DNA from 2 places in the Stenotrophomonas sp. TWI819 genome. Region 2 is predicted to be linked to the other one. Evidence: riboswitches for the same ligand, from Rfam matches in the RefSeq annotation. Region 2 holds a riboswitch; the other holds the start of a gene.

Region 1 (3,413 bases), on a different contig from region 2:
TCCAGCACCCGGTACAACGACCACATCACCGCCAGCATCAACAACGCAAACGGCAACGCCGCGATCGTGATCATCCCCTGCAGCGCATTGAGTCCACCGGCCAACAACAGCACGCCCGCGATCAACGCAATCGCCACGCCCCACACCATCCGGCGCGCCAGCGGCGGATCACCGGACTCCTCCGTCGACATCGTCGCCAGCACCAGCACCGCCGAATCGGCCGAGGTCACGAAGAAGATCATCAACAGCACCAGCGCGATCACCGACAGCACCGTCGGCATCGGCAGGCTGTCGAACATCGTGAACAACACCGTCTCGTAGCCATTGCCCAGCGCCTGGGCCAGATCCACGTGGCCGAAGATCTGCGACCACAGCGCCGTGCCGCCGAATACCGAGAACCACAGGAAGCCCAGCACGCTCGGCGCGATCACCACGCCCAGCACGAACTCGCGGATGCTGCGCCCGCGCGAGACGCGCGCGATGAACGAGCCCACGAACGGCGCCCACGCGATCCACCACGCCCAGTAGAAGATCGTCCAGTCTGCCACCCACGTGCTGCCTGAGAACGGGGACATCCGCAGGCTCATCGTCACCAGTGAATTGAGGTACGAGCCGATCGTGGTGGTGAACGTATCGAAGATGAAACCGGTCGGCCCCAGTACGAGGATCAGCGCGAGCAGCAACGCCGCCAGACCGAGATTGAAATTCGACAGCCACTTGATGCCGCGGTGCACGCCACTGGTGGTGGAGGCCATATACAGCACGAATGCCACCGCGATGATGGTCAGCTGCACCGGCACCGAGGCCTGGATGCCAAACACGCGCTCAAGGCCGGCCGCGATCTGGATCGTGCCGAAGCCCAGCGTCGTGGCCACACCGATCGCCGTGGCGACCACGGCGGCGACGTTGACCACCGTGCCCATCCAGCCACGGTGATGCGCGCCGATGATCGGCTGCAGCAGATCGCTGATCAGCCCGCGCCCGTTGCGGTTGAACTGGAACCAGGCCATCGCCAGGCCGATCAGCGCATAGATCGCCCACGGATGCAGGCCCCAATGGAAGAACGCGTAGCGCATCGATGCGCGCGCCGCCTCCATGCTCTGCGGTGCCAGTCCTTCCGGTGGCTTCACGAAGTGCGAGATCGGTTCGGCCGCGCCCCAGAACACCAGGCCGATGCCCATGCCGGCGGCGAACAACATCGACATCCAGCTCGCATTGGAAAAATCAGGCTCGGCATCCTCGCCGCCGATGCGCAGCGAACCGAAGCGGCCGAAGGCCAGGTACATCAGGAACGACAGCGTGATGAACACCACCAGCAGATACAGCCAGCCGGTACTGCGGATGATGGTGGACAGGCCGCTCTGGACGACCTCGTTGAAGGGGCCCGGCGCGAGGCCGGCGATCAGCACCAGCAGTGCGACCAGTGCGATGGAAATGCGGAACACCATGCAGGCGTGTCTCCGATCAGTTGGGGGCGAGCCGAGGCTTGCAATCTCCAGCGGCACAACGGCAACGACTGGGGCGGATCAAGCCGGTCGAGGCCGGTCAGTACGGACGTCACTGGCGTCGAGCAGAGCGCGGTGTGCGCACGATCGGGAAGCTACCCCCCTGACCGCACCGCATACCGCGCTGCAGCATGGTAGTGCATGGGGTGTCGGTGCTCTGTTCACATGCAAAGGCCGATCACGTCAGTGTGGGGCGTGGTCGTGCGCCCGTGGGCGTCGCTTTGTGCTCTAATTCGCCCCGAAGCGGGGGTACCGCGGCCCAGTGGCCAAGGTTGAGACAGTCCCTTCGAACCTGATCCGGTTGATACCGGCGTAGGGAAGCTTCGCATCTGCAGATGCATTGCGCCGTAGGGCCACCGCGCCCGGAGACCGCCCGCAATCCGTCCGTCGAGCGCCGCCGTTTCGTCCCTCCCATGCGAATCCCTCGCATAGAACCGCACAGTCCCTGTGCGGGGATTGAACCTAGGACGATGCCTCGATGAACGCACAGCTCTCCGCCCTGCAGCAACAGGCCCAGCAACTCTCCGAATCGGTCACCCGGCCGATTCCCGGCTCGCACAAGATCCACGTGCAGGGCTCGCGCCCCGATCTGCAGGTGCCGATGCGCGAGATCACCCTGACCCGCACGCCCACCTTGTTCGGTGGCGAAGAGAACGCGCCGGTCACGGTGTACGACACCTCCGGCCCGTACACCGATCCGGCTGTCGCCATCGACCTCTCCGCCGGTCTGCCTGCGCTGCGCGCCGCCTGGGTAGCCGAGCGCGGCGATACCGAGGTGCTGGAAGGCCTGAGCTCGGCATTCGGCCGTTCGCGTCAGACCGATGCACGGCTCGATGCGGTGCGCTTCCCCGCGCGGTTGCAGCCACGCCGTGCGCGGGCAGGCGCCAACGTCACCCAGATGCACTACGCACGCCGCGGCATCATCACGCCGGAAATGGAGTTCGTGGCGATCCGCGAGAACCAGCGGCTCGATGCGATCCGCGACGCCGCACTGCTGAAGCAGCATCCCGGCGAGTCCTTCGGTGCCTCGATCCCCAGGATCATCACCCCCGAGTTCGTCCGCGATGAAATCGCGCGTGGCCGTGCCGTGCTGCCCAACAACATCAACCACCCGGAAAGCGAGCCGATGATCATCGGCCGCAACTTCCTGACCAAGATCAACGCCAACATCGGCAACAGCGCGGTGTCCTCGGGCATTGCCGAGGAGGTGGAAAAGCTCGTCTGGGCGATCCGCTGGGGCGGCGATACCGTGATGGATCTGTCCACCGGCAAGCACATCCATGAAACGCGCGAATGGATTCTGCGTAATTCGCCGGTGGCAATCGGGACCGTGCCGATCTACCAGGCGCTGGAGAAGGTTGATGGCCGTGCCGAGGAACTGAACTGGGCGATCTTCCGCGACACGCTGATCGAGCAGGCCGAGCAGGGCGTGGACTACTTCACCATCCACGCCGGGGTCCTGCTGCGTTACGTGCCGCTGACCGCCAAGCGCGTGACCGGCATCGTCTCGCGCGGTGGCTCGATCATGGCCAAGTGGTGCCTGGCCCATCACAAGGAGAACTTCCTCTACACGCACTTCGAGGACATCTGCGAGATCATGAAGGCCTACGACGTGACCTTCTCGCTGGGCGACGGCCTGCGCCCGGGCTGTATCGCCGATGCCAACGATGCCGCGCAGTTCGGCGAGCTCGAGACGCTGGGCGAGCTGACGAAGATCGCGTGGAAGCATGATGTGCAGACCATGATCGAAGGTCCCGGCCACGTGCCGATGCAGCTGATCAAGGAGAACATGGACAAGCAGCTGCGCGAGTGCGGTGAAGCACCGTTCTATACGCTGGGCCCGCTGACCACCGATATCGCGCCGGGCTACGACCACATCACCAGTGCGATCGGTGCGGCCATGATCGG
Region 2 (3,413 bases):
GGCGGCTGTGGCGCTCGGGGTTGCCGCGCTTGTCATAGGCGCGCTCGTCCAGGCGGACAAAGCGGCCACCGGCCAGCCACTGCCAGTCGCCGAAGCTCATGCGGTCCAGTGCGAACACCGCGGTCTGCGCGCTGTCCAGACGCCGCGCGGAGGCGCCCGGCATCAGCGGTGACGGTTCGAACTGCGGCACCTGTGCATCGTGGATGTTGGCGGTGCCCACGTACTCGTTGACGTTGCGGCGCTTGTCCACGGTGCGCTCGAAACGGTCCGCACCCACGCTCAGCTCGTGCCGGACATCGCCGGTGGCGAACCTGCCGCGCAGTTCGCCACGGAATTCGAGGTTGCGGCGGGTGTCATCCGGGCTGCGGTAATCGTAGATGTCGTAGTCGCCGTTGGGCGCGAAGTAGTTGCCCGGCACGCTGCCATCGGCACAGCCGGCGGCGTAGTAGCAGCCGTAGGCGAAGGCGACGTTGTCGTCGATCACCGAGCGGCTGTAGCTGGCCGATACTCGCGATTGCCACGTCGGGCTGAAGTCGTAGGTGTGCAATGCAGTGAGGTTGGTGCTGTCGATGCCGACCGGCCGCTGCCAGGCCTGGTAGCCCAGCATGTGCTTGCGGTCCACGCCGCGCGGCAGCTCGGTGGCGCCCAGCAGCTGATAGCCCGAGGCCGAGCGCTGCGCGCTGGTTTGGTAGTTGGCATCCACCTCCAGCTTGCCGCGCTCGCCGATCAGCCAGTCGGTGGCCAGCGAATAGAAGTTGCGGCGCCCGTCGGCGTGATCGATGTAGGAATCGCTGTCTTCCCAGGCGGCATTGAAACGCACGCCAAAACGCGGCGACAGCCAGTGGCCGAGATCCACCGCGGTGTAGCGTGAGCCTTCCGAATCCGTGCCGAGGGTGACATTGCGCACCTCGGCCGGGCGCTTGCCCACGTAGTTGATGATCCCACCCGGTGCCATCACGCCCGCGGCGAGCCCCGCCTCACCCTTGAGGATCTCCACCGACTGGATGTTCTCCAGCGCCAGGCGCTGCTCGCCCGTGATGGACAGCCCATTGAAACGGTAGCCGGTACCGGTATCCAGCGGGAAGCCGCGGATCGCGATGTTCTGGTAGTAACCGACCGGCGCGTAGCTGTCGCCCAGCGAGGCATCGTTACTGGCCAGTTCGGACAACGTACGCACCTGGCGGCTGTCCAGCAGATCGCGATCCAGGACGTTCACCGAGGCCGGGGTGCTCTTCCAGTCACCCGCGCCGAAACTGCTGGTCTGCGTGGTGGTAGCTGCCGGCTGATGCGCCTGCACGCGCACGGCGGCGAGCTCGGTCGGCGAGCGCTCGGGCGCGTCCGCGAGATCGTTGGCATGAAGAGGCAGCGCGGCGCAGAGGGCGGCGGACAACAGCGTGGGGCGGAAGCAAAGGTTCATTCGATTCGTCATCAGCTGGGGGAGACGAAGCGAAGGCACGCACGCGCACCGACCCATCACGGCGGTATGCCTGCTGCTCAAAGCTCCCTACGCCGGTGCAAACCGGATCAGGTTCCAAGGGACTCTCTCAGCCTGGTTTCGCCAGGCACCCCCGCTTCTGTGACTATTTCACTACAAACCGTACGGATTTGCGAGCCTGCCCTCAGGCGGCGGCGTGCAGCGCCTTCAGCAGGCCCTGCCCTGCCGGGGTGCTGAACCAGTCAGCATGCCCGAGCAGGAAGGTGTGGTAGGCCACGTCGGCATTGGCCGGCGAGTGGGTCACGGCCTCGAAATACTCCACTTCCGACAGTGCGAAGTCGAGCTGGACGACAGGCAGCAGATCGGCCAGCAGGTGCACGCGCTCGGCAGACAGCGGCACGATCTCGCGGTAGCCGGCCAGCAGGGCCAGCGCGATATCCACGCGCACGGCCGCCTCGCCGCGCTCCAGCGCCAGCCAGGCCACCGCGTTGCGTTCAATGGCGGTGGCCAGGTCGAACAAGGCACTGGTCGGTGAGGCAAGGCCAACATCGAGCACGGTCTCGACGACGTACGTATCGCCGTCCTGACGCCAGAGCAGATTGGACACATGCCAGTCGTTGTGCGCCCACAGGCGAGGCTCGGCCTGCAGGCGCTGAGCCAGCCCGGCGTGCCAGGGCAGCACCGCCCGCTGCAGATCGGCCTGCCAGTCCTGTCGCGCAAGGTAGGCCGCCAATCCAGGGCGATCACCCAGCCCGGCGTGAATAGCGGCAACCGGATCGACAGCGCGGAGCAGATCATCGCGCGCGACCAGCAGGTGGGTGCTGCGCTGGGGTGCGTGATAGCTGGCTGACGCGCGGTGCAGTCGCGCCAGCATCCGGCCCGCCTCGCGCGCCTGCGCGGTATCGGTCAGCAACGTCCAGGACGGCGCGTCGCGATAAATGTCCTGGCCGCGGCCCACGGTATGCAGCTCGTAGGTCCAGCCCTCGTGTTCGACCGCCGTTGCACCGTCGCGGTCCTGCAGCACCTCGACCACCGGCACGCCCTGGGCAGCCAGGTGCTGGAGCAGACGGTGCTCTTCGGTCAGGCCGGCTGCGCTGCGGACGCTGCCATGGTGGCGCTTGACGAACACCCTGCCCCGTTCGCTCTGGACAATCGCGGCGGCAGACATCGGCCGCGGGCTGTGCCACAGCACCTGGCTCGCTTCGCCCAGCTGCGGAAACCGCTCACGCAGCCAAGTGATCTCGCGGTCGGTGATGGCGGGCCAATCGGCGGCCACCTCATCGTTGTTGAGGCCTTGGACGCGGTGGGTGCTGTTGCTCATGGGATAACGGGTCGATGACGGCGAAAAGGCACGCTGTCACCAGACAGTGGGCGCGGCGAGGATACCAAGCCGGGCCCACCGAGGGGAGCCGTCTACTCCCTCAGGGCGTGCTGTTGCCCTGCTTCGCGGCGGCCGGCTTGGCCGGCAGCAGTCGCGGTTGCTCGGCATACCAGTCGCGGGCGCCGGCAAGGTGCCATTTGCGCTGCTCGCCTTGCAGCTCGATGCCGGCCCCCAGCACGCCCCAGCGTATATACAGATCACCGCGACGCTGCGCATGACGAAGATCCAGCCGCGCCTGCAAGGACAGACGTTCGTTCTCGGCCTTCAGGTCCTCTACGATCAGTTGGCCGCTGCGCCAACGCAACTGCCCACTGGCCTGCACTTCCCCGGAATCCAGCATCCCGAGCACCCAGCGCGGGTATTCGCTGCGCTGAGCGAACACGCCGAGCAACGGCCCGGCATCGCGCAGGCGCAGATCCGCCAGGCCATCGACCTGGAACGGCGCGGCCGCATCAATATGCCCGCTGCGGATCGCTACGTTGCCCCACCAGCGTCCGTCACTTTTTTCGTCGCCCACGTAGATGTTGCGCAGGTCCACCGTGGTGCCGCTCAGATCGAACTGGCGGCTGTCGAAATCCGCACGTTGCAGCCGGGCCT

What was found. Region 2 has a riboswitch for thiamine pyrophosphate ahead of ABE463_RS00885 (TonB-dependent siderophore receptor). Riboswitches for the same ligand answer to the same signal wherever they lie in the genome.
Region 1: another riboswitch for thiamine pyrophosphate. It lies ahead of thiC (phosphomethylpyrimidine synthase ThiC); the one in region 2 lies ahead of ABE463_RS00885 (TonB-dependent siderophore receptor).

Annotation. Positions count from the first base shown of each region.
Region 1 is NZ_JBDJKY010000010.1:64,657-68,069, reverse strand. Features, by position in the region: gene ABE463_RS14300 (BCCT family transporter) at 1-1,448, opposite strand, end outside; TPP riboswitch at 1,741-1,842, shown strand; gene thiC (phosphomethylpyrimidine synthase ThiC) at 1,984-3,413, shown strand, end outside.
Region 2 is NZ_JBDJKY010000001.1:182,385-185,797, reverse strand. Features, by position in the region: gene ABE463_RS00885 (TonB-dependent siderophore receptor) at 1-1,417, opposite strand, end outside; TPP riboswitch at 1,485-1,580, opposite strand; gene ABE463_RS00880 (phosphotransferase) at 1,620-2,756, opposite strand; gene ABE463_RS00875 (hypothetical protein) at 2,857-3,413, opposite strand, start outside.